DNA from 3 places in the Cellulosimicrobium composti genome. Region 2 is predicted to be linked to each of the others. Evidence: riboswitches for the same ligand, from Rfam matches in the RefSeq annotation. Region 2 holds a riboswitch; each other region holds the start of a gene.
What was found. A riboswitch is a leader RNA that binds a small molecule or an ion and turns the genes downstream of it on or off. The one in region 2 is predicted to bind thiamine pyrophosphate.
Positions count from the first base shown of each region.

Region 1: linked by a shared signal. The riboswitch ahead of GYH36_RS14895 (TenA family protein) and the one ahead of GYH36_RS13475 (thiamine ABC transporter substrate-binding protein) in region 2 are both predicted to bind thiamine pyrophosphate.
Region 3: linked by a shared signal. The riboswitch ahead of thiO (glycine oxidase ThiO) and the one ahead of GYH36_RS13475 (thiamine ABC transporter substrate-binding protein) in region 2 are both predicted to bind thiamine pyrophosphate.

Region 1 covers NZ_JAAFAN010000056.1:1,462-8,040, reverse strand. Annotated here, with positions in the region: tRNA gene GYH36_RS14910 (tRNA-Leu) at 1-44, shown strand, start outside; gene GYH36_RS14905 (VOC family protein) at 60-461, opposite strand; gene GYH36_RS14900 (VOC family protein) at 594-1,508, opposite strand; TPP riboswitch at 1,594-1,722, shown strand; gene GYH36_RS14895 (TenA family protein) at 1,713-2,465, shown strand; gene GYH36_RS20095 (helix-turn-helix domain-containing protein) at 2,542-2,994, shown strand; gene GYH36_RS14885 (DUF6882 domain-containing protein) at 3,051-4,007, shown strand; gene GYH36_RS14880 (ClpP family protease) at 4,040-4,645, opposite strand; gene GYH36_RS14875 (ClpP family protease) at 4,645-5,280, opposite strand; partial or broken gene GYH36_RS14870 (fibronectin type III domain-containing protein) at 5,374-6,579, opposite strand, start outside.
Region 2 covers NZ_JAAFAN010000046.1:17,622-24,200, forward strand. Annotated here, with positions in the region: gene GYH36_RS13470 (ABC transporter permease) at 1-381, opposite strand, end outside; gene GYH36_RS13475 (thiamine ABC transporter substrate-binding protein) at 378-1,463, opposite strand; TPP riboswitch at 1,542-1,646, opposite strand; gene GYH36_RS13480 (DUF4235 domain-containing protein) at 1,744-2,013, shown strand; gene GYH36_RS13485 (FAD-dependent oxidoreductase) at 2,058-3,233, opposite strand; gene GYH36_RS13490 (hypothetical protein) at 3,329-4,699, shown strand; gene GYH36_RS13495 (GntR family transcriptional regulator) at 4,688-5,092, opposite strand; gene GYH36_RS13500 (hypothetical protein) at 5,089-6,048, opposite strand; gene GYH36_RS13505 (hypothetical protein) at 6,133-6,579, opposite strand, start outside.
Region 3 covers NZ_JAAFAN010000011.1:49,527-56,105, reverse strand. Annotated here, with positions in the region: gene GYH36_RS05170 (DUF3817 domain-containing protein) at 1-155, shown strand, start outside; gene GYH36_RS05165 (ThiF family adenylyltransferase) at 152-1,417, shown strand; gene GYH36_RS05160 (thiazole synthase) at 1,514-2,359, opposite strand; gene thiS (sulfur carrier protein ThiS) at 2,370-2,597, opposite strand; gene thiO (glycine oxidase ThiO) at 2,603-3,937, opposite strand; TPP riboswitch at 3,942-4,021, opposite strand; gene thiE (thiamine phosphate synthase) at 4,074-4,787, shown strand; gene guaA (glutamine-hydrolyzing GMP synthase) at 4,831-6,444, shown strand; gene GYH36_RS05135 (glycosyltransferase family 4 protein) at 6,449-6,579, opposite strand, start outside.

The DNA.
Region 1 (6,579 bases), on a different contig from region 2:
TTAAACCCGGCGTGTTCCGGGTTCGAGTCCCGGTGGGGGCACCACGAGCCGGTGCCGCGCTACGAGAGCCCTGTCGGCCCCTCGGGCTCGGCGGGCGGCGTCGCCGCCTGGCCGAGGACGACGACCGTGCCGTCCGGGTCCTGCACGCGCGCGACGCGTTCGCCCCAGGGCTGGTCCGTCGGCGGCTCGAGCACGGGGACGCCCGCGGCGGCGAGGTGCTCGACGGCGCGGTCGCAGTCGTCGACGTAGACCCACAGCGCGGTGCGCGGCACGCCCGCGGGCGCCGTGCCGTCGTCGAGGCCGATCCCGAGCGGCGACCCGCCCACGTGCACGCTCACGTAGACGGGCGGCCCGTCGTCGGGAAAGGCGTACTCGACCGTCCCGCGCAGCAGGTCGCGGTAGAAGCCGAGCGACCGCTCGACGTCGGCGACGGTCAGGATCGGGAAGAGGCTGCGGAACATGGCGTCGCTCCTCGGTGCACGCTGCGGAACCTCCCCCATGGTGCGCGCCGGACGGCCGGACCGCCCTCCGAGCGGCCGCGACCGACGGGCGGGCCGTCAGGTGCCGGCCCGGCCCGACGGGCGGCCCGGCGCTCAGCGCGCGAGGAGCTCGTCGGTCGTCGTGCCGGGCAGGGACAGCGTGACGCGCGTGCCCCACGGGTCGTGCACGACGACCGAGCGACCGTCGTCGGCGTGCTGCAGCCCGCGGCTGCGCAGGCGCGCGACGAGGGCGTCGAGGTCCTCGCGGCCGGGCACGGTGATCGCGACGTCCCCGAGCCCGAGGCTCGCGGCCCGCGGCCCGGCGCCCGCGCTGTTCCAGACGTTCATCGCGACGTGGTGGTGGTAGCCGCCGGCGGACGCGAACAGGGCGCCGCTGTACCCGCTCAGCGTCGCCTCGAACCCGAGGGCGTCGACGTAGAAGTCGCGCGCCGTCGCGACGTCGCCCACCTGGAGGTGCACGTGGCCGACGCGCCCGGCGAGCGACGGGCCGGCGTCGTACGCGTCCTGGGTGAGGTGGGAGCGCAGGTAGGCGTTCGGGTCGAGGAACGTCGTGGTCATGAGGATCTGGCCGCGCTCGCGCACCCACGTCTCGCGCGGGCGGTCCGTGTAGAGCTCGACGCCGTTGCCCTCGGGGTCGGTGAAGTAGAACGCCTCGCTGACGAGGTGGTCGCTCGACCCGACGAAGGAGCCGCGGCGGTCCTGCGCGGCGCGGTAGACGGTCGCGGCGAGGCTCGGTGCGTCGTCGAAGAGGAACGCCGTGTGGAACAGCCCGGCCTGGCGCGGGTCGACGGGCGGCAGGCCCGGGGTGTGGACGAGGCGCAGCATCGGCGTCGTGCCGCGGCCGAGCACGCGGTGCACCTCGGTGCCGCGCGTGCGCTCCTCGAGCGGCGCGAGCGCGAACGCGCCCGTGTAGTAGGACGTCATCTGCTCGAGGTCGCCGACGCGCAGCGTGACGGCGTCCATGCTCGTGGACGGTGACAGGGACCGGTCGGTCGGGGTGCTCGTCATGGTGGCTCCAACTGTTGTCGCTACAACTATATTCCCACACTCGCGAGCGTGCTCCCGACGCGCGCCCGTCCTTGCTAGGGTCGCCCCGAACCACGCGGGGTGTCCCGTCCGGGCGTGCGCCCGGGCCGAGGGACTGAGACGAGCGGTACGGCCGCCCGGACCCGTCGAACCTGATCTCGCTAGCACGAGCGGAGGAACGTGGGCATGACGACGCCTGCTGCCATCACCCGGACCCCTGTCCTCGCGGACGACCCGACCGCGCTCGTCCGGCCCGGGGAGGGCGGCTTCACGGCCGGCCTCGCCCGCCGGTACGCGCCCCTCTTCGACGCCTTCTACGACCACCCGTTCCTCGCCGGCCTGCGCGACGGGTCCGTCGACCCGGCGGCCGTGCGGCACTACGTGGGCCAGGACCACCAGTACCTCACGGCCTACCTGCGCTGCTACGGGCTCGGCATGGCCCTCGCGCCCGACCGGTCGTGGGCGCAGTACTTCCACGACAAGGCGGGGTTCCTCCTCGACGACGAGTCCCACGCGCACCACGCGATGTGCGACTTCCTCGGGGTGACGTACGAGGAGGCGCAGACGGACCGCCTCGCCCCGAGCGCGCAGGCGTACGTCGACCACATGCTCGCCGCCGGCCGTGACTCGCTCGGCGTCCTCCTCGCGGCGCTCCTGCCGTGCCCGTGGACCTACATCTGGTCCGCCCGGCGGTTCTGGCTCGCCGAGCGTGCGACGACACCGGGCGCGATCGGGGACGACCACCCCCTCGCCGGCTGGTGGGCGTTCTACGCCGCCGAGCGGACCGAGGGCGTCCTCGCGGACCTGCGCGCGCGCCTCGACGCGCTCGCCGCGGACGCGGGCGAGGCCGAGCGCGCCCGCATGGAGCGCGCGTTCGAGCAGAGCTGCCGCCACGAGACCCGGTTCTGGCAGATGGCCTGGTCGCTCGAGGACTGGTGACGGCGCCGCTTACGCCAGGAGCAGATCCGCGCCCGGGGGCCTCGGCACCCGGGCGCGGCGCGGGTAGCGTGACCGCATGGACGTGACGAGCGCCACGGCGGCGACCCACCGTTCCCGCGGCGACGGGCGGCCGGAGCCGCTCCTGCGGCACGTCATCGGCGGCATCCTGCGGCGGGCGCGGCGCGCGCAGGGACGCACGCTCGTCGACGTCGCGGCCGCCGCGCGCGTGTCCACCGCGTACCTCTCGGAGATCGAGCGCGGTCGCAAGGAGGCCTCCTCGGAGGTGCTCGCCGCGGTGTGCGGCGCGCTCGGCCTGCGGCTCGTCGACCTCGTGGCGCGCACGGGGGAGGAGCTGCGGCCGGTCGCGCCCGTGCGCGTCCTGTCCGCGGTCCGCGAGCGCGGCGCGCTCTCCGCGCCCCGGCACCCCGCCCCCGTGGGCGAGCCGGTGCGCGACCTGCCCGTCGCGCGCGCCGTGCGCACGCTGCCGTCAGGCGCGCGCACCCCGGACGCCCTCCTCGTCGCCGCCTGACCCGGACGGCGTGTCGCGCCGGGTCCGGAGGTGCGACGCGCGGTTACGGTCGGTCCATGACGGAGCCGCAGACCGACGGCGCGGCGGCGCCGGGCGCGCCGACCCTCCAGGACCTCGTCGACGAGGCCGCGTTCGTCTCGCACGAGCACCAGCTCCACCTCGCGGACCTCCACGGCGACGACGCCTGGAACGCCGACCTGGTCGCGGGCACGCTGACGTTCACCGCGCCCGACGGCGGGACGACGACGTGCCGGGTCCAGTTCCTCGGCACCGCGGCACCAGGTCCGGGGACCTGGATGTGGGCGTGGAACAACGTCAACGGCTTCCCCGACGCCGTGCTCGACGCCGCCGAGCGGACCCGTGCGACCGGGCTCCGCGAGGCCGAGGAACCCGAGCACCCGCTCACCGACGACCTGCCGTACCGCTACACGCTCGCGGCGAAGGCGGTGACCCGGTCCTGGACCCACTACAGCGCGCCCGTCGGGGGCGGGACGCGCGCGTGGCTCCTCGTCGAGCACGACGACCTCGTCCTGCCCGCACCCACCGTGCCGCGGGTCGTGCGCACGCTCAGCGAGGGCCTGCTCTCCACGACGGTCGTCGACCACCGGCGCGCCCTCGCGTCCTACGCGTCGGTGCGCGGCCTCGAGACGTCGCAGGACGTGGCCGGGTCGGTGACGCTCGTCGTGCCCGACGGGACGGTGACCGTGAGCTTCGACGACGCCGGACGCCTCGCCGGCATCGCGGCGTCGTCGTCCCCGGCTTCCGGACCGGAGCCCGAGACAGAGCTCGATCCCGCACCGGAGCCTGCGGTCGAGCCGGCACCCGTGGCCGCGCCCGAGCCCGAGGCCGCTCCCGAGCCTGGGCCGGAGCCTGAGACGCCTCGGCCCACGACGCCGGACGCCGGCCCCGCGCCCGAGGAGCCGACCCCCGGCCCCGCGGCGGACGCCGTCGTCGACCCGCCCGCCGACCGGCCGGAGCCGCGCCGCCGGTCGTGGTTCCGGCGGCGCGGGTAGACCTCCGCGCCGAGCGCGTCACGACCTGGGCGTCACGCCGCCGTGGCGAGCTTGCGCGACGTCACGACGGCGTCGGCGATCCCGTACTCGACGGCCTGGCGCGCGGTGAGCACGAGGTCGCGGTCGGTGTCGGCGCGCAGGCGCTCGACGGTCTGGCCCGTGTGCCGCGACAGGACCTCCTCCGTCTCCGAGCGGATGCGCAGGATCTCCTCCGCCTGGATCGACAGGTCGGAGATGGTGCCCTCGCCGCCGCCGGACGGCTGGTGCAGCAGGACGCGCGAGTGCTCGAGCACGAACCGCTTGCCCGGCGTCCCCGCCGCGAGCAGCACGGCGGCGGCCGAGGCGGCCTGGCCCATGCAGATGGTCGAGACGTCGCAGCGGACGAACTGCATCGTGTCGTAGATCGCCATGAGCGCGGTCGCGGAGCCGCCCGGGGAGTTGATGTACAGGCCGATCTCCTGGTCGGGCGCGTCGGACTCGAGGTGCAGGAGCTGCGCCATGACGACGTTGGCGACGCCGTCGTCGATCTCCGTGCCGAGGAACACGATGCGCTCCGAGAGCAGGCGGGAGAAGACGTCGAACGCGCGCTCGCCGAGCGGGGTGCGCTCGACGACGGTCGGGATCGTGTAGCTCGCCATCACAGCCCCACCTTCCGGGCGGAGCGGGCGGGACGGACGTCGTCGACGGACTCGACGATCCGGTCGACCATGCCGTACTCGAGCGCCTGCCGGGCGGTGAACCAGCGGTCGCGGTCGGAGTCCTCCGCGATGGTCTCGACGCTCTGCCCCGTGCTCTCGGCGAGCAGCCGGTGCATGAGGCCCTTGGTGTACACGAGGTTCTCGGCCTGGATCGCGATGTCGACGGCGGTGCCGCCGATGCCGGCGGAGGGCTGGTGCATCATGATCCGCGCGTGCGGCAGCGCGTACCGCTTGCCGGGCGTGCCCGCGCACAGGAGGAACTGCCCCATGCTCGCGGCGAAGCCCATCGCGACGGTCGACACGTCGTTGGGGATGAGCCGCATCGTGTCGTAGATCGCGAGCCCGGCGCTCACCGAGCCGCCGGGGGAGTTGACGTAGAGCGCGACGTCCGCGCGCGGGTCCTCCGCGGAGAGCAGGAGGAGCTGCGCGCACAGCCGGTTCGCGACGGCGTCGTCCACGGCCGTGCCGAGGACGACGATGCGCTGGTGGAGCAGGCGCGTGGTGAGCTGGTCGTCGAAGGAGGAGGCGGCCACGGCGGCGGCCTCCGCGTGCGGGGTGCGTGCGGTGCTGGTCATGCCACCCACAGTGCCCCGCGGGGCGGCCCGGCGGACGGGCGATCTGCCGTCGGCACATCTGCCGACGGCAGAGCCGCCCGTCCGCCCGTCCGGCTAGCGGATCGGCCAGTCTCGTTGCTCGACCACGATCCCGCTCGGTGACGGGCTGATCGTGACGTACACCTTGGCGGTGCGCTGCGTCCCGTAGGGGTTCCCGAGGATGCACCCGAGGTCGACGTAGCCGCCGGCGGAGAGATGCTCGGTCCACGAGTAGCTACCGATGCGGTTGCCGTCGTAGTAGCACTGGAAGGTGTACGTGCCCGAGGGGAACGTCGCGTTGGCGTTGACGCGGAACACGGTGCACATGCTGCCGGTGCAGTTCCCGTAGCCGGGCTGGGTGTTGCGCTGGGGGCCACGCGTGACCCAGATCCGCGGCGGCTCGGGGCGCTTGTCCGTCGTGAACGTCGCCTGGCCGCTCCACGCGCCGCACCCGGCCGCGTTGCACGCGCGCGCCCGCAGCCGGTACGTCTGGTCGTAGTCGGACCCGACGTCCACGCTCTGGCCCGTGCCCGTCCGGTTCTGCGCGCCCGAGAGCTCCCACTCGTAGCGCGTGATCGCGTTGCCGCCGTTCGACGACGGCGCCGAGATCGTGAACCGGCCGCGGTTCTCGCCGGTGCGGGACGAGGAGACGCCGGGCGTGCCCGGCTTCTGGTAGGCGCTGACCTGTGCCGAGGCCGGGCTCGAGGTCGACGTCCCGCCGGCGTTCGTCGCGGTCACGGTGAATGTGTACGTGCCCGCGCTGAGGCCCGTGAAGTCCACCGACGTCCCGGAGACCTCGCGCTTGGCGCCGCCCGGCGACGCCGTGACGGTGTACTTCGTGATCGGGCTGCCGTTCGCGTCGGCGGCGCCCCACGAGACGCGCGGGATGCCGCTGTCCTGCGAGCTCGAGCCCACGTTCTGGACGCTCGGACGCGGGGGCGCCTCGGGTCGGCCGTACGGCACGACGGCGGCCGAGGCCGGGCTGGCCGCGGTCACGCCCGCCTTGTTCTCGGCCGTCACCGTGAACGTGTACGACGACTCGTTGTCGAGGCCGGTCGCCTTGTGGCTGAGGCCCGTCAGCGTCAGCGGGGCCCCGTCCGGCGACCCGTTGCGGTACCGCTGGAGGTGGTAGGCCTTGATGGCGTCGCCGTTCTCGAACGGCTGCGCCCACGACACGTCGATCGAGCCGCCGTTGAGGGGCGAGTCCGCCGCGCGGCTCGCTGTCGGCGTCTTCGGGACGTCGGGCAGGCCCGCCGGGATCTCCTCGGCGGAGTACTCGCC
Region 2 (6,579 bases):
CCGGAACGCGACGCCCACGACCACCGTCGGCAGCACGAACGGGACCGTGACGACCGCGCGCAGGACCCGCCGCCCGGGGAACCGGCACCGGTACAGCACGTACGCGCCGGGCACGCCCAGCAGGAGCGAGAACGCCGTGCCGAGCACCGCCTGCCACAGCGTGAGCCCGAGGATGCGCCACGTGCGCGGCTGCGAGAACACCTCCGCGAACCCCGACAGGTCGAGCCCGCCGCTCTCCCCGACGAACCCGCGCGCCACGAGCGTGACCACCGGCCACGCGAAGAACACCCCGAGGAACGCCAGCGGCACCGCCGCCGCGAGACCCCACAGCACCCCGCGCCCGAGACCTCCCCCGGCCGCGGGGCGTGCCTGCGCCGTCAGTCGACGACCGTCGCCGTCCACGCCTTGATCCACTCGTCGCGGTGCGCCGAGACGTCCTCGGGCGCGACCTCGAACGGCTCGTCGGCGAGCGGCGCGAACTCGGCCCAGCCGTCGGGGAGCGCGACGGAGTCGTCGGCGGGGTACATGTACATCTGCCCGGGGACGTCGGCCTGGAACGGCTCGCTCACGAGGAAGTCGAGGAGCTGCTGCGCGCCCTCGGGGTTCTTCGCGTTCGCGAGCACGCCCGCGTACTCGACCTGGCGGAAGCACGTGTCGAGCAGCGCCCCCGTGGTCGAGGCGGTGCCGTCCTCGGTGAGCGTGAACGCGGGCGACGTCGAGTACGACAGCACCAGAGGGCGCGGGCCGGCGCCCTCGGAGCCGGAGAAGTCGACGTAGTAGGCGTCCGACCAGCCGTCGACGACCTTCACGCCGTTGGCGCGCAGGTCGGCCCAGTAGTCCTCGAACCCGTCCTCGCCGAACGCGCCCACGGTCGCGAGGAGGAACGCGAGCCCGGGCGAGGACGTGGCCGGGTTGGTCACCACGAGGAGGTCCTCGTACTCGGGCCTCGTGAGGTCGTCGAGCGTGACGGGCTCGGGGACGCCGGCCTCGTCGAACCACGCGTGGTCCACGTTGACGCACACGTCGCCGAGGTCGATCGCGGTGAGCTCGCCGCCGTCGCCGACGGCGTAGGACGCGGCGGAGTCCGAGAGTCCCGCCGGGGTGTACGGGTCGAGGACGCCCTCGTCGATCGCGCGCGACGCGAACGTGTTGTCGATCCCGAAGACCACGTCGCCGAGCGGCGACTCCTTCGTGAGGATCAGCTGGTTGACGAGCGCGCCGCCGTCGCCGGGCGCGACCTGCTCCACGGTGAGCCCGCTCTCCTCCTCGAACGCGGCGAGCACCTCGTCGCTCACGGCGAACGAGTCGTGCGTCACCAGGGTCACCGTGCCGCCCGACGACGCGTCGTCGCCACCCGCGGCGTCGTCGCCGCCGCTGCACGCCGCCAGGGCGAGGAGGGCGAGGGTCGTGGCGGCCCCGGTCGCGAGGGTGCGTCGGCGGGTGCCGGTGGTCGTGCGCTGCATGTGTCCTCCCAGGACGTTCAGGAGGGGTCCACCGGCCCGCGCGGCCGCCGTCGGAGCGCGGAGGACCGCACGAGCAGGTGATCGAGATTCCCGACTTCCTCCACCGGTGCTAACCGGATCAGGTTCGAGGGTCTGCGGTGGTCCGCACTCTCAGCTCCTCCAGGAGCTCCCCTGTCGTTCACGTCGAGCCTACACCGCGGCCCGGCACGCGCGGCGTGGCCGGTGCGGGACGACTACGGTGGTGCGCAGCACACCGTCGCCCCTGACCTGGAGGATCGCCGTGGCAGACACCGAGGACCAGACCCTGGCCGTGAAGGTCGGCACCGTCGCGCTGACGTTCGCCGCGGGCTGGGCCGCGCAGAAGCTCGTCACGTTCGTCTGGGCCAAGGTGACCGGGCACGACGCCCCGAAGGACCTCGACGACGAGGAGGTCGGCATCGTCTCGGCCGTGACGTTCGCGGCCGTCGCCGCGGGCGTCGGCGTCCTCGCGCGCCGGTTCGCGGGCAAGGAGGCCAAGCGCGTCGTCGCCCGCCTCGCCTCGCGCGCGTAGCGTCGTCGCCCCTCCTCGCCACCCGGCGGCGGTCCGCGCCGCCGTCAGGGCACCGGGGCCGCGGGTTCGGGCGGGGTCCAGCCCATCGCCGCCCGGGAGCCGCGCTCGATCGCGGCCGCGGGCGTGAGCCGCATGAGCCCGTTGCGCACCGTCTGGCGCCACCCGCCGCCGAGGTGGGCGCCGAACCGGCCCGACGCGACCGACGCCCGCGCGAGCGCCCGGCACCGAGGCCGACGTGCGGCGTCGTACCCGACGAGGGCGGGCGCGAGCCGCCCGCCGGCGGCGACGGGCGACCCGACGAGCAGGCCGACGCACAGCCCGTCCTCGAGCGCGGTGGCCGCGCCCTGACCCATCGTCGGCAGGGTGCCGTGCGCGGCGTCGCCGGCGAGGACCACCCGCCCGGACGCGTAGCGCGGGACGCCGCGGGGCAGGTGGTGCACGTCGTGACGCAGCACCACGTCGGGCGGCGTCGCGGCGAGGACGTCGCGCACCGGCTCCGCCCACCCGTCGAACCGTGCCCGCGCGGCGGCGAGCTCGTCGCGCAGCCGCGTGCGCTCGGGCATCGCGACGTACCCGTACCAGTACGTCTCGTCCGCGGCCACGCGCAGCACGCCGAACTCCGCGTGCGGCCCCCAGTACTGCCGCAGCGCGACGTCGCCGTACGCGCCGGGGACGACCGCGCGCCAGCTCGCGTACCCGCTGTGCACGGGCCGCACGGCGGGGAACAGGACCGAGCGGACGGCGCTGCGCATCCCGTCGGCGCCGACGACGAGGTCCGCCTCGCGCCCGGCCACGACGGCCGGCCGACCCTCGGGGTCGCCCGGGTCCAGCGCCTCGACGGGGGTGCCGGTGACGACCTCGACACCGAGGTCCGCAGCCCGTCGCCGCAGGGCGGCGTGGAGCCGACGACGGTGCACGCCGACGAGAGCGACCGACGCCCGCATCTCCGACGTGTCCGGCAGCGCGAGGATCGGGCGCCCGTGCAGGTCCCACGTGCCGCCCGCCCACGTGGCGTACCCGAGTGCGGCGACGTCGTCGTCGTCGAACCCGAGCCCGCGGAAGGCCGCGACGGCGTTGCGCGACATGGCGAACCCCGCCCCGACCTCGCCGGCCTCGGCCGCACGCTCGAGCACGGTGACGTCCCAGCCCGTGCGCGCGAGCGAGACGGCGGAGGTCAGGCCGGCGATCCCGGCGCCGACGACGATCGCGTGACGTGTCATGAGGCGATCCTCCCGCGCGCGACGCCGCCGGGGCCAGGGGGACGCCCGGCCCGCCGGGTGCGGACGTCCCCGGTCGCGCGGGTACCCTGGCGCGCGTGACGGCCCCCACGGCGACCACCCAGAGCCCGACGCCGGGCACCCGGGACACGGTGCTGCGCGCGGGTCTGCGCGTGCTCGCCGACACCGGCCGGCTGCTCGCCCGGCACTGGCCCGCGCTCGTCGCCGTCGCGGTCGTCGCGGAGGTGCTGCACGAGCTCGCGCTGCGCGCCGCGCTCGCGGTCGCGCCGTCGTCCGGCGTGCTCGGACTCCTCGTGCTGTGCTTCTCCCCGCTCGCGACGGTCGTCGGGATCGTCGTCATGCTGCACGTGCTGCGCCGCGAGCCGCGGTCCGGGCGCGACCGGCTGGAGGCCCGCACGCTGCTCGGCTCGATCGCGTCGGTGCTCGTCCCGTACCTCGTCATCTACGAGTTCTACGGCGGACTGACGTCCGACTGGCAGACGTACGTCGACTCGGCGGCGCTCGACCACGCGTTCGCCGCCGGGTCGGGGATCCGGACGGCCAGCCCGATCCCCGAGGGGTTCGGGGTCACCGTCCTCGCCGTCGTCGCCGGCGCGCTCCTGGCACGCACGCTCCTCGACCGCCTCGCGAGGCGCCTCGACCGCCGCGTCGCCTCGTCCGGCTCCGACGCCCGGCACAGCGCGCGCTCGGCCGCCGTGCGCATCGTGGCGGGCTACTGCGAGGTCGTGTGGATCGTCGTCGGCGCGTTCACCGTGACCGCCGTCGTGGGCCGGGTGCGCGAGTGGTGGGGCACGCGGGTCGTCGTCGTCGAGGTCGGCGCGTGGTGGGACGGCGTCGTCGCGCGCGTCGACGCGCTGCGGCCGCTCGTCGACGCCCTCGGTCCCGCGACGTCGCTCCTCGTGGCGGGCGTCGTCACGGGCCTCGTCGTCCCGCTCGCGTGGCTCACGCTCGGGACGATCGTCTACGGCGTCGAGGCGATCGACGTCGTCGACCCCGCGCACGCGACCGTCCCGGGGACGACGCCCGCAGACCGCGCGACGCGCGTCGTCGACCGGTTCAACCGCACGCTCGGCGACCGGGGCGCGCGGCGGGCCTGGGAGCTCATGCTCGACCCGGGCCGCCGGTTCGGCGGGCTCGTCGGCGCGCTCGGCATGCTGTGGCGCAGCCGCTGGGGCGCGGTGCTGCTGTTCTGCGTCGCGTTCGCGCTCCTGACGCTCGGCGAGCAGGTCGTCCTCACGGTCGCGCAGGCCGTCGTCGGGCAGCCCGGGATCGTCGCGTGGCGCGCGCTCGTCGACCCGCTCGGGATCGTCTCGACCGTCGTCGTCCAGGTGCTCACCACCGCGCTGCTCGCGGCCGCCGCCGACGCGCTGCTCGCGAACCTCGGGCTCCCGTCGGCGCTGCGCACGCGACGCTCCGCGCGGGCGCGCGCCGCCGCGTCAGTCGTCTGACGCGGCCGGGTCGGCGGCGCGGCGCCTTCCGGCGATGAGCGCCGCCGCGACGACGTCCCGGATCTCCGTGTCGGTCAGGGCGTGGTCGCGCGCGAGCCGCACGAACCGGGCGGCGGCCTCCGTCACCGCGGCTCGCGACAGCGTGGCGGGGGGCGCCGTCACGAGGGTCCCCACGCGGCGACGGGTCGTCACGAGCCCCGCGGCCTCGAGGTCCCGGTACGTGCGCGCGACCGTCCCCGGCGCGATGCCGAGGTCGTTCGCGAGCGCGCGCACGGTCGGCAGCCGCTGACCGTCCGTGAGGTCGCCCGCCGCGACGAGGGCCGCGATCTGCGCCCGGAGCTGTTCGTAGTGCGGGGTGGTGGAGTCGAGGTCGATGCGGACGGCGAGGCTCACGCGGCGGCCTCCTCGGCCACCCGCGCTCCCGCTGCCCGCGGGGCCGGGTCACGCGCCGGCCACACCAGGGCGACGAGCGCCACGAGGACGACGCCGCACGCGACCGCGAGCAGCACGTTCCCCGCCAGCACGTGCCCGGGGCTGAGGCCGGGTCCCGTCCGGACGCCGTCGCCCAGCCCGAGGCCCAGCCAGCGCAGCGAGAGCCCGCCGAGGGCGACGAGCCCCCCGAGGGTCAGACCGAGCACGAGCTGCGTGGCGCGCTCGACGCGGCGGGCGACCCGGCGCCGCAGCCACATGTCCCACTCCTCGTCCACGTCCTCGACGGCCGGTCGGGACACGACCAGGCGCAGCACCACCTCCGACGCCACGACGGCGACGACCGCCGCCACGACGATCGGCACCGTCCACAACCAGCCCGGGAACGGCGCGACCGTGTACGCCTCGTACGGCGTCACGACGCGGGAGATCGAGCGCGGGCCGTCGGAGAGCAGCCCGAAGGACGCCGCCACGACGGCGATCCCCGCGACCCAGGTCCAGGCGAGCCGCCGGGTGGCCGCAGGGACGACGTCGGCCGTGGAGCGCGCGACGAGCCGCGCCTCGCGCTGCCGGTGTCGCGGGCGTGGCCACGTGAGCTCGCCCACCGCGTGGACGGCGAGCGCGCCGACGAGCGCGACGAGGGGGACGGTCGCCGTGCCGCGCGCCCCGAGCGAGACGATCCCGAGGGCGAAGAACAGCGGCGGCACCAGCACGCCGGCGACGACGAGCGCGGCGGCGCCGCCGCTCGTCACCGCCGCGTGGCGCACCGCGCGTCGCCCGGCCGAGCTGGGCGAGACGGCTCGCCGCCCGTCCCACCACACGAGCGCGGCGACGGCGGCCGTCGCGAGCAGGGTGAGGTCGACCGCGAGAGCGAGAGCGAACGGCACCGGGCTTCCGAGCATCCACGACACCCAGGTCATGATCGTCCTCCCATCGAGAGTATTGATCATGCACTATGAACATTCATCGCCCCGGTGTCAAGGGCGTGCACGAGGCGGCACGGGTCAGGCCGGAGCGGGGACCGGCAGCGCCCAGTAGTCCGGGAGGAGGTCGGGCTCGACGAGGCGCACCTCGACCGGGCGGGCGTCGCCGGGCGTGAGGAAGTGCTGCGTGCTGCGGCTCGAGACGGCGCCCGTGCAGGACGGGGCCTCGGGGTACGGCATCCCGGGCAGCGCCGACGCGCCCGCGGTGAACTCGCGCCCGGCGGCGTCGACGAGCACGACCTCGCACGACGAGAAGGACTCCTCCTCCTCCTCCTCGTTCGCCGGGGCGTCGGGCGCGTCCGAGCGCAGCGACACGTCCGCCGCCCACAGCGTGTACCCGTCGGGCACCTCGATGCGGCCGCCGTACCCGTCGTCGAGCCAGTCGACCTGCTCCAGCCCCGCGAGGCGCGCCCGGACGTCCCCCACCTGCGCCCAGCCCTCGGCGTCGACCCCGTGCGCGCGGTGCGG
Region 3 (6,579 bases), on a different contig from region 2:
TCGACCTGTGGACCAAGATGCGCTGGGGCTGGGGCCGCCTCGCGACCATGGTGTTCGCCGGCGTCGTCCCGGTCATGTCGTTCGTCCTCGAGAAGAAGGTGCACGCCGAGGCCGAGGCGAAGCTCGCCGCGCTGGAGGAGCAGTACGCGTCATGACGGCCCTCGCACCCCTCGTCGCTCCCGGCCCCGAGCTGACCGCCGCGGAGCTCGAGCGGTACGCCCGTCACCTGTCGCTGCCCGGCGTCGGGCCCGAGGGCCAGCGACGTCTCGCCGCGGCCCGGGTGCTCGTCGTCGGCGCGGGCGGCCTCGGCAGCCCCGCCCTGCTGTACCTCGCCGCGGCGGGCGTCGGCACGATCGGGATCGTCGACGATGACGCCGTCGACACGTCCAACCTCCAGCGTCAGGTGATCCACGGCGGGTCGGACGTCGGGCGGCGCAAGGTCGACTCCGCGCGCGAGACCGTCGCGGACGTCAACCCGCACGTGCGCGTCGTCGAGCACGCCGTGCGCCTCGACGCGGACAACGCGCTCGACGTGCTGCGCGGCTACGACGTCGTGCTCGACGGCGCGGACAACTTCCCCACGCGCTACCTCGTCTCCGACGCGGCCGAGGTGCTCGGCCTGCCCGTGGTCTGGGGCTCGATCTACCGCTTCCAGGGCCAGGTGAGCGTCTTCTGGGGCGCGCCGCGCCTCGCGGTGCCCGACGACGTCCCGCACCCCGGCGACGCGCCCGCCGGGGCGACGGGGCCCGAGGAGGGGCAGGTGCGCGGCGTGACGTACCGCGACGTGTTCCCCGTCCCGCCCCCGCCGGGCGCCGCGCCCGACTGCGCGACCGGCGGCGTCTTCGGCGCGATGTGCGGGACGGTGGGCTCGGTCATGGCGACCGAGGCGATCAAGCTCGTCACGGGCGCGGGGACGACGCTCCTCGGGCGCCTCGCCGTCTACGACGCGCTCGACCTCTCGTGGCGCCAGCTCACCGTGCGCGCCGACCCGACGCGCGAGCCCGTCACCGCCCTCCTGCCGGGCGACGACGCCTACGCCGCGTTCTGCGGGCTGGCCCCGGCGGGCCGGGCGCCGGTCACGGGGGAGCGCGACGTCACCGGGCGCGACGCCGCGGCGCTCCTCGCCGACGCGTCCCCGGCGCCGTACGTGCTCGACGTGCGCGAGGACTGGGAGGCGCAGGTGCGCCCGCTCCCCGGGGCGACCCTCGTCCCGAGCGGCGCGTTCCTCGCGGGCGACCCGTCGTCGGCGCTCGCCGACCTCCCCGCGGACCGGCCGGTGCTCGTGGTGTGCGCGGTCGGCGCCCGGTCCGCGCGCGTCGCCGACGTCGCCCGCGCCGCCGGGGTCGACGCGCGCTCCGTCGTCGGCGGCGTCCCCGCCCTCCTCGACGCCCTGGCCGCGAGCTCCCCGGTCGCCTAGTACGCACCCACCCCGCCGAACATGCGGTCATGGAGCGTCCCGGGCCGGTGACGGGCGACGACGACATGCTCGGCCCGCCGGAAGGGACGGGCGGCGCTAGAGCGCGAGGTCGAGACGGCCCTCGGGCGACGAGCTCGCGAGCGCGCCCTCGCGGCGCGGGATGCGGCCCGCGCGCGCGGCGAGACGGCCCGACTCGACGGCGAGGCGCATCGCGTGCGCCATCCGGACCGGGTCGGCGGCGCGCGTGACCGCGGTCGCGAGCAGCACGCCGTCGCACCCGAGCTCCATCGCCTGCGCCGCGTCCGACGCCGTCCCGATCCCCGCGTCGAGGATGACGGGCACGCGCGCGGCGGCCGCGATCGCCTCGATGTTGCGCGGGTTGAGGATGCCGAGCCCCGTGCCGATGGGCGCGCCGAGCGGCATGACGGCCGCGCAGCCGACGTCCTCGAGCCGGCGCGCGAGGATGGGGTCGTCGTTCGTGTACGGCAGCACGACGAAGCCGTCGCGCACGAGCCGGTCCGCGGCCTCGACGAGGCCCACCGGGTCGGGCAGGAGCGTGACGTCGTCCGCGATCACCTCGAGCTTGACCCACTCGGTGCCGCACGCCTCGCGCGCGAGGTGCGCGGTGAGCACGGCCTCCCGCACCGAGAAGCACCCCGCGGTGTTGGGCAGCGCGCGGATGCCGAGGCGCGCGAGGAGCGCCCAGATGCCCGCGTCGGGGCTCGCGTCGCCGCCCGCACGGACGGCGACGCGGCGCATCGCGACCGTCGTCAGCGCGGTGCCCGACGCGACGAGCGCGTCCTCGAGCGTGAGCAGGTTCGCGGCCCCGCCCGTGCCCATGACGAGGCGGGACCCGACGGCGGTCCCGGCGACGACGAGCGGGTCGGCGCCCGCGGGGTCGGCCGCGGCGGGGCGGGACGCGGGGGAGAGGTCGGTGGTCACGGTGTCCTCCTCAGCCGCCCTGGACGGCGGTCACGATCTCGATGCGGTCACCGGGTGCGACGACGGTGCTCGCCCACGCGCCGCGCGGCACGACGGCGTCGCCCACGGCGACGGCGACGCCCTGCGGCGTGCCGTCCGCGACGTACGCGGGCACGAGCGCGGCGACGAGCCGTTCGAGGTCGACGTCGCCGTCGAGCGGGTAGGGCTCGCCGTTGACGAGCGCGGTCGGTGCGGTCACGGGGATCACCTCGGTGCGGTCGGGGTCGCGGTCGGCGCGGCCCGGCGGTCGCCGGACGCGGGGTCGTCCCCCGGTCCGGGCACGGTCCCGGGCCGGGTGAAGCGGTCGGTGCGCGTCGCGGCGAGGGCGGTCGCGACGTCGGGGGGCAGGCCGTCGCCCGTGAGGCCCGCGACGACGGCCTCGGCGGTGAGCGGCGCGAGCAGGACGCCGTTGCGGCCGTGGCCCGTCGCGACGTGCAGACCGGGGACGGCGGTCGGCCCCACGAGCGGCAGGTTGTCCGGGGTCGCGGGCCGGGCGCGCGGCGTCACGTCGACGAGCGCGGCCTCGTCGATCCCGGGCAGCAGGGCGCGCGCGTCGCGCAGGAGGGCGAAGGCGCCGCCCGCGGTCGCGCGGCGGTCGTCCGGGTTCTCCTCGGTCGTCGCGCCCACGACGACCTCGCGGTGCCCGGCGCGCGGGCCGCCGGGCACCGGGGTGCGCGGCACGACGTACACCGGCCGGCCCTGCACGACCCCGCGCACGACGTGCTCCAGAGCGAGGTCGGGCCCGGCGTCGAGGCGCAGGGTCTGGCCCTTGACCGGTCGTGTGGGCACGACGACGCCCGGCACGTCGGCGAGCAGCGCGCCCGACTCCCACCCCGCCGCGACGACCACCGCACCGGCCGCGTGGAGGTGACCCGCGTCGTCGTGCACGCCGACCGCGCGCCCCGCGGCGTCGCGCGCCACGCGGGTCGCGGCGGCCCGGACGACGACGGCCCGCGCCGCGGTGCTCGACGCCTCGGCCGGGGCGTCGAGCGCGGCGAGCAGCGCGGCGTGCGTCGCGCGGGGGTCGACCGCGTGGTCCGCGGGCGCCCAGGCCGCGCCCGCGACACGGGGCCCGAGGTAGGGCTCGCGGCGGCGCGCGTCCGCGACGGTGAGCTCGCGCGAGGCGAGGCCGTGCGCGGCGTGCAGGGCGAGGACGCGGCGCAGGAGCGCGAGGTCGTCCGCGTCGTACGCGAGGGTGAGCGTCCCCGCCGGGCGCAGCCCGACGTCCCGCCCGGTCGCGGCGCGCAGGTCGGCCGCGAAGCCCGGCCACGCGGCAGCCGCCGCCAGGTGGAGCCGCAGCGCGTCGTCCTCGCCGAAGTCGGCCTCGGTCACCGGGGCGAGCATCCCCGCGGCGGCGTGCGTCGCGCCGTCTCCCGGAGCCGGGTCGAGCACCGTGACGGTCAGCCCCGCGCGCGCGGCGCGCCACGCGACGGCGAGCCCGACGATCCCGCCGCCCACGACGACGACGTCGCGCGGGCCGGCTGGCGACGGCCCGGCGAAACCGGCCGTGCGGGGCCCCGGACGGACAGGGGTGTGCATGTGCGCTCCCTTCGCTGGCATGACCCAGATCAGGTTCGACGGTCGGCTCCGACGCCCTCTCAGCCCCGTGCGGGGCTCCCGTGCTGTCGGCCACAGTACCGCCTGCGCCCGGAGCGCCGGGGCTAGGCTCCGGCGGGTGAGCACCGAGACCTTCGCCACGCCCACGACGGCCGCCGCACCGGACCCGGACGCCGTGCGCGCCCGGCTCGCCGACGCGCGCCTCTACCTGTGCACCGACGCGCGCGAGGAGCGCGGCGACCTCGAGGACTTCCTGCGGGCGGCGCTCGCGGGCGGCGTCGACGTGGTCCAGCTCCGCGACAAGACGCTCGACGTCGCGCGCGAGCTCGAGCTGCAGGCGCTCGTCGCGCGCGTCGCGACGGAGCACGGCGCGCTGTGGGCCGTGAACGACCGGGCCGACGTGGCGCGTCTCACGGGCGCGCCCGTCGTGCACATGGGCCAGGGCGACCTGCCCGTCCCGGCGGTGCGCGCGCTGCTCGGCGCGGGGCCCGTGCTCGGCCGCTCCACGCACTCCGCCGCGCAGGCCGCCGCGGCCGAGGCCGACCCGGCGGTGGACTACTTCTGCGTGGGCCCGCTGTGGGCGACGCCGACGAAGCCGGGGCGGGCCGCCGTCGGGCTCGACCTGCTGCGCGACGTCGCGGCGACGCGGCCGACCACGCCCTGGTTCGCGATCGGCGGGATCGACGCGGACCGCCTCGACGCGGTCCTCGACGCGGGCGCCACCCGCGTCGTCGTGGTGCGCGCCATCACCGGCGCGCGCGACCCGGAGGCCGCGGCACGGGCGCTGCGCGAGCGCGTCGCCGAGCGGGCCGCGGCGCGCGACGGCGCCTGAGACGGCGGACGGTGCCGCGCCGCACGGCGACTATCCTGGAGCGGTGACGTCACCCGCCACCGCTCCCGACACCCCCACCACCGCCGAGGTCGCCGCGACCCCGCGCCCCGTGCTCGTCGTCGACTTCGGCGCCCAGTACGCGCAGCTCATCGCGCGCCGCGTGCGCGAGGCCAAGGTCTACTCCGAGATCGTGCCGCACACGTTCACGGTCGAGCAGATGCTCGCCAAGGACCCGGCCGCGATCATCCTCTCGGGCGGCCCCTCGTCCGTGTACGCCACGGGTGCCCCGTTCGTCGACCCGGCGCTGTTCGAGGCCGGCGTGCCCGTCATGGGCATCTGCTACGGCTTCCAGGCCATGGCGAAGGCGCTCGGCGGCGAGGTCGCCCAGACGGGCCTGCGCGAGTACGGCGGCACCGAGGTCGAGGTGTGCGCCGCGGGCGTGCTGCTCGACGGGACGCCGACGAACCAGACCACGTGGATGAGCCACGGCGACGCCGTGCACCGCGCGCCCGAGGGCTTCGAGGTCCTCGCGACGTCGTCGGGCTCGCCCGTCGCCGCGTTCGAGGACCGTGAGCGCCGCCTCTACGGCGTGCAGTGGCACCCCGAGGTCAAGCACTCCGCGCACGGCCAGACCGTGCTGGAGCACTTCCTGTACGACGGCGCGGGCCTGGCCCCTGACTGGACGCCCGGCAACGTCATCGCGGACCAGGTCGCGGCGATCCGCGCCCAGGTCGGCGACGCGCGCGTCATCTGCGCGCTGTCCGGCGGCGTGGACTCCGCCGTCGCCGCGGCGCTCGTGCAGCGCGCGGTGGGCGACCAGCTCACGTGCGTGCACGTCGACCACGGGCTCATGCGCGCGGGCGAGGTCGAGCAGATCGAGCGCGACTTCGTCGCGGCGACGGGCGTCAACCTCGTGATTCGCGACGAGAAGGAGCGGTTCCTCACCGCGCTCGCCGGGCACAGCGACCCGGAGACGAAGCGCAAGATCATCGGCCGCGAGTTCATCCGCGTGTTCGAGGACGCGGCGCGCCAGATCGTCGAGGACGCGGGCGAGCACGGCGCCGAGGTAAAGTTCCTCGTGCAGGGCACGCTCTACCCGGACGTCGTCGAGTCGGGCGGCGGCGAGGGCGCGGCGAACATCAAGAGCCACCACAACGTCGGCGGCCTGCCGGACGACCTGCAGTTCTCTCTGGTCGAGCCGCTGCGCACCCTGTTCAAGGACGAGGTCCGCGCCGTCGGCCGCGAGCTCGGCGTGCCCGAGGAGATCGTCGCGCGCCAGCCGTTCCCCGGCCCCGGGCTCGGCATCCGCATCGTCGGCGAGGTCACGGCGGACCGCCTGGAGACGCTGCGCGCGGCCGACGCGATCGCGCGCGAGGAGCTGACGAAGGCCGGTCTGGACGGCGAGATCTGGCAGTGCCCGGTCGTGCTGCTCGCCGACGTCCGCTCGGTCGGCGTCCAGGGCGACGGCCGCACCTACGGGCACCCGATCGTGCTGCGCCCCGTCTCGTCCGAGGACGCGATGACGGCCGACTGGACGCGCCTGCCGTACGACGTGCTGTCCGTCATCTCGACGCGCATCACCAACGAGGTGCCCGAGGTCAACCGTGTGGTGCTCGACGTGACGAGCAAGCCCCCGGGCACCATCGAGTGGGAGTGACCCCCTAGGGGTGGGTCGGACGGGCTGCGACGATCGTCGCAGCCCGTTCGTATGCCGCCTGCACGTCGGCGAGCACGCGCGGCCAGCCGGCCGACGAGGGCACGTCCCGGTTGTGCGCGACGATCCGGTCGAGCA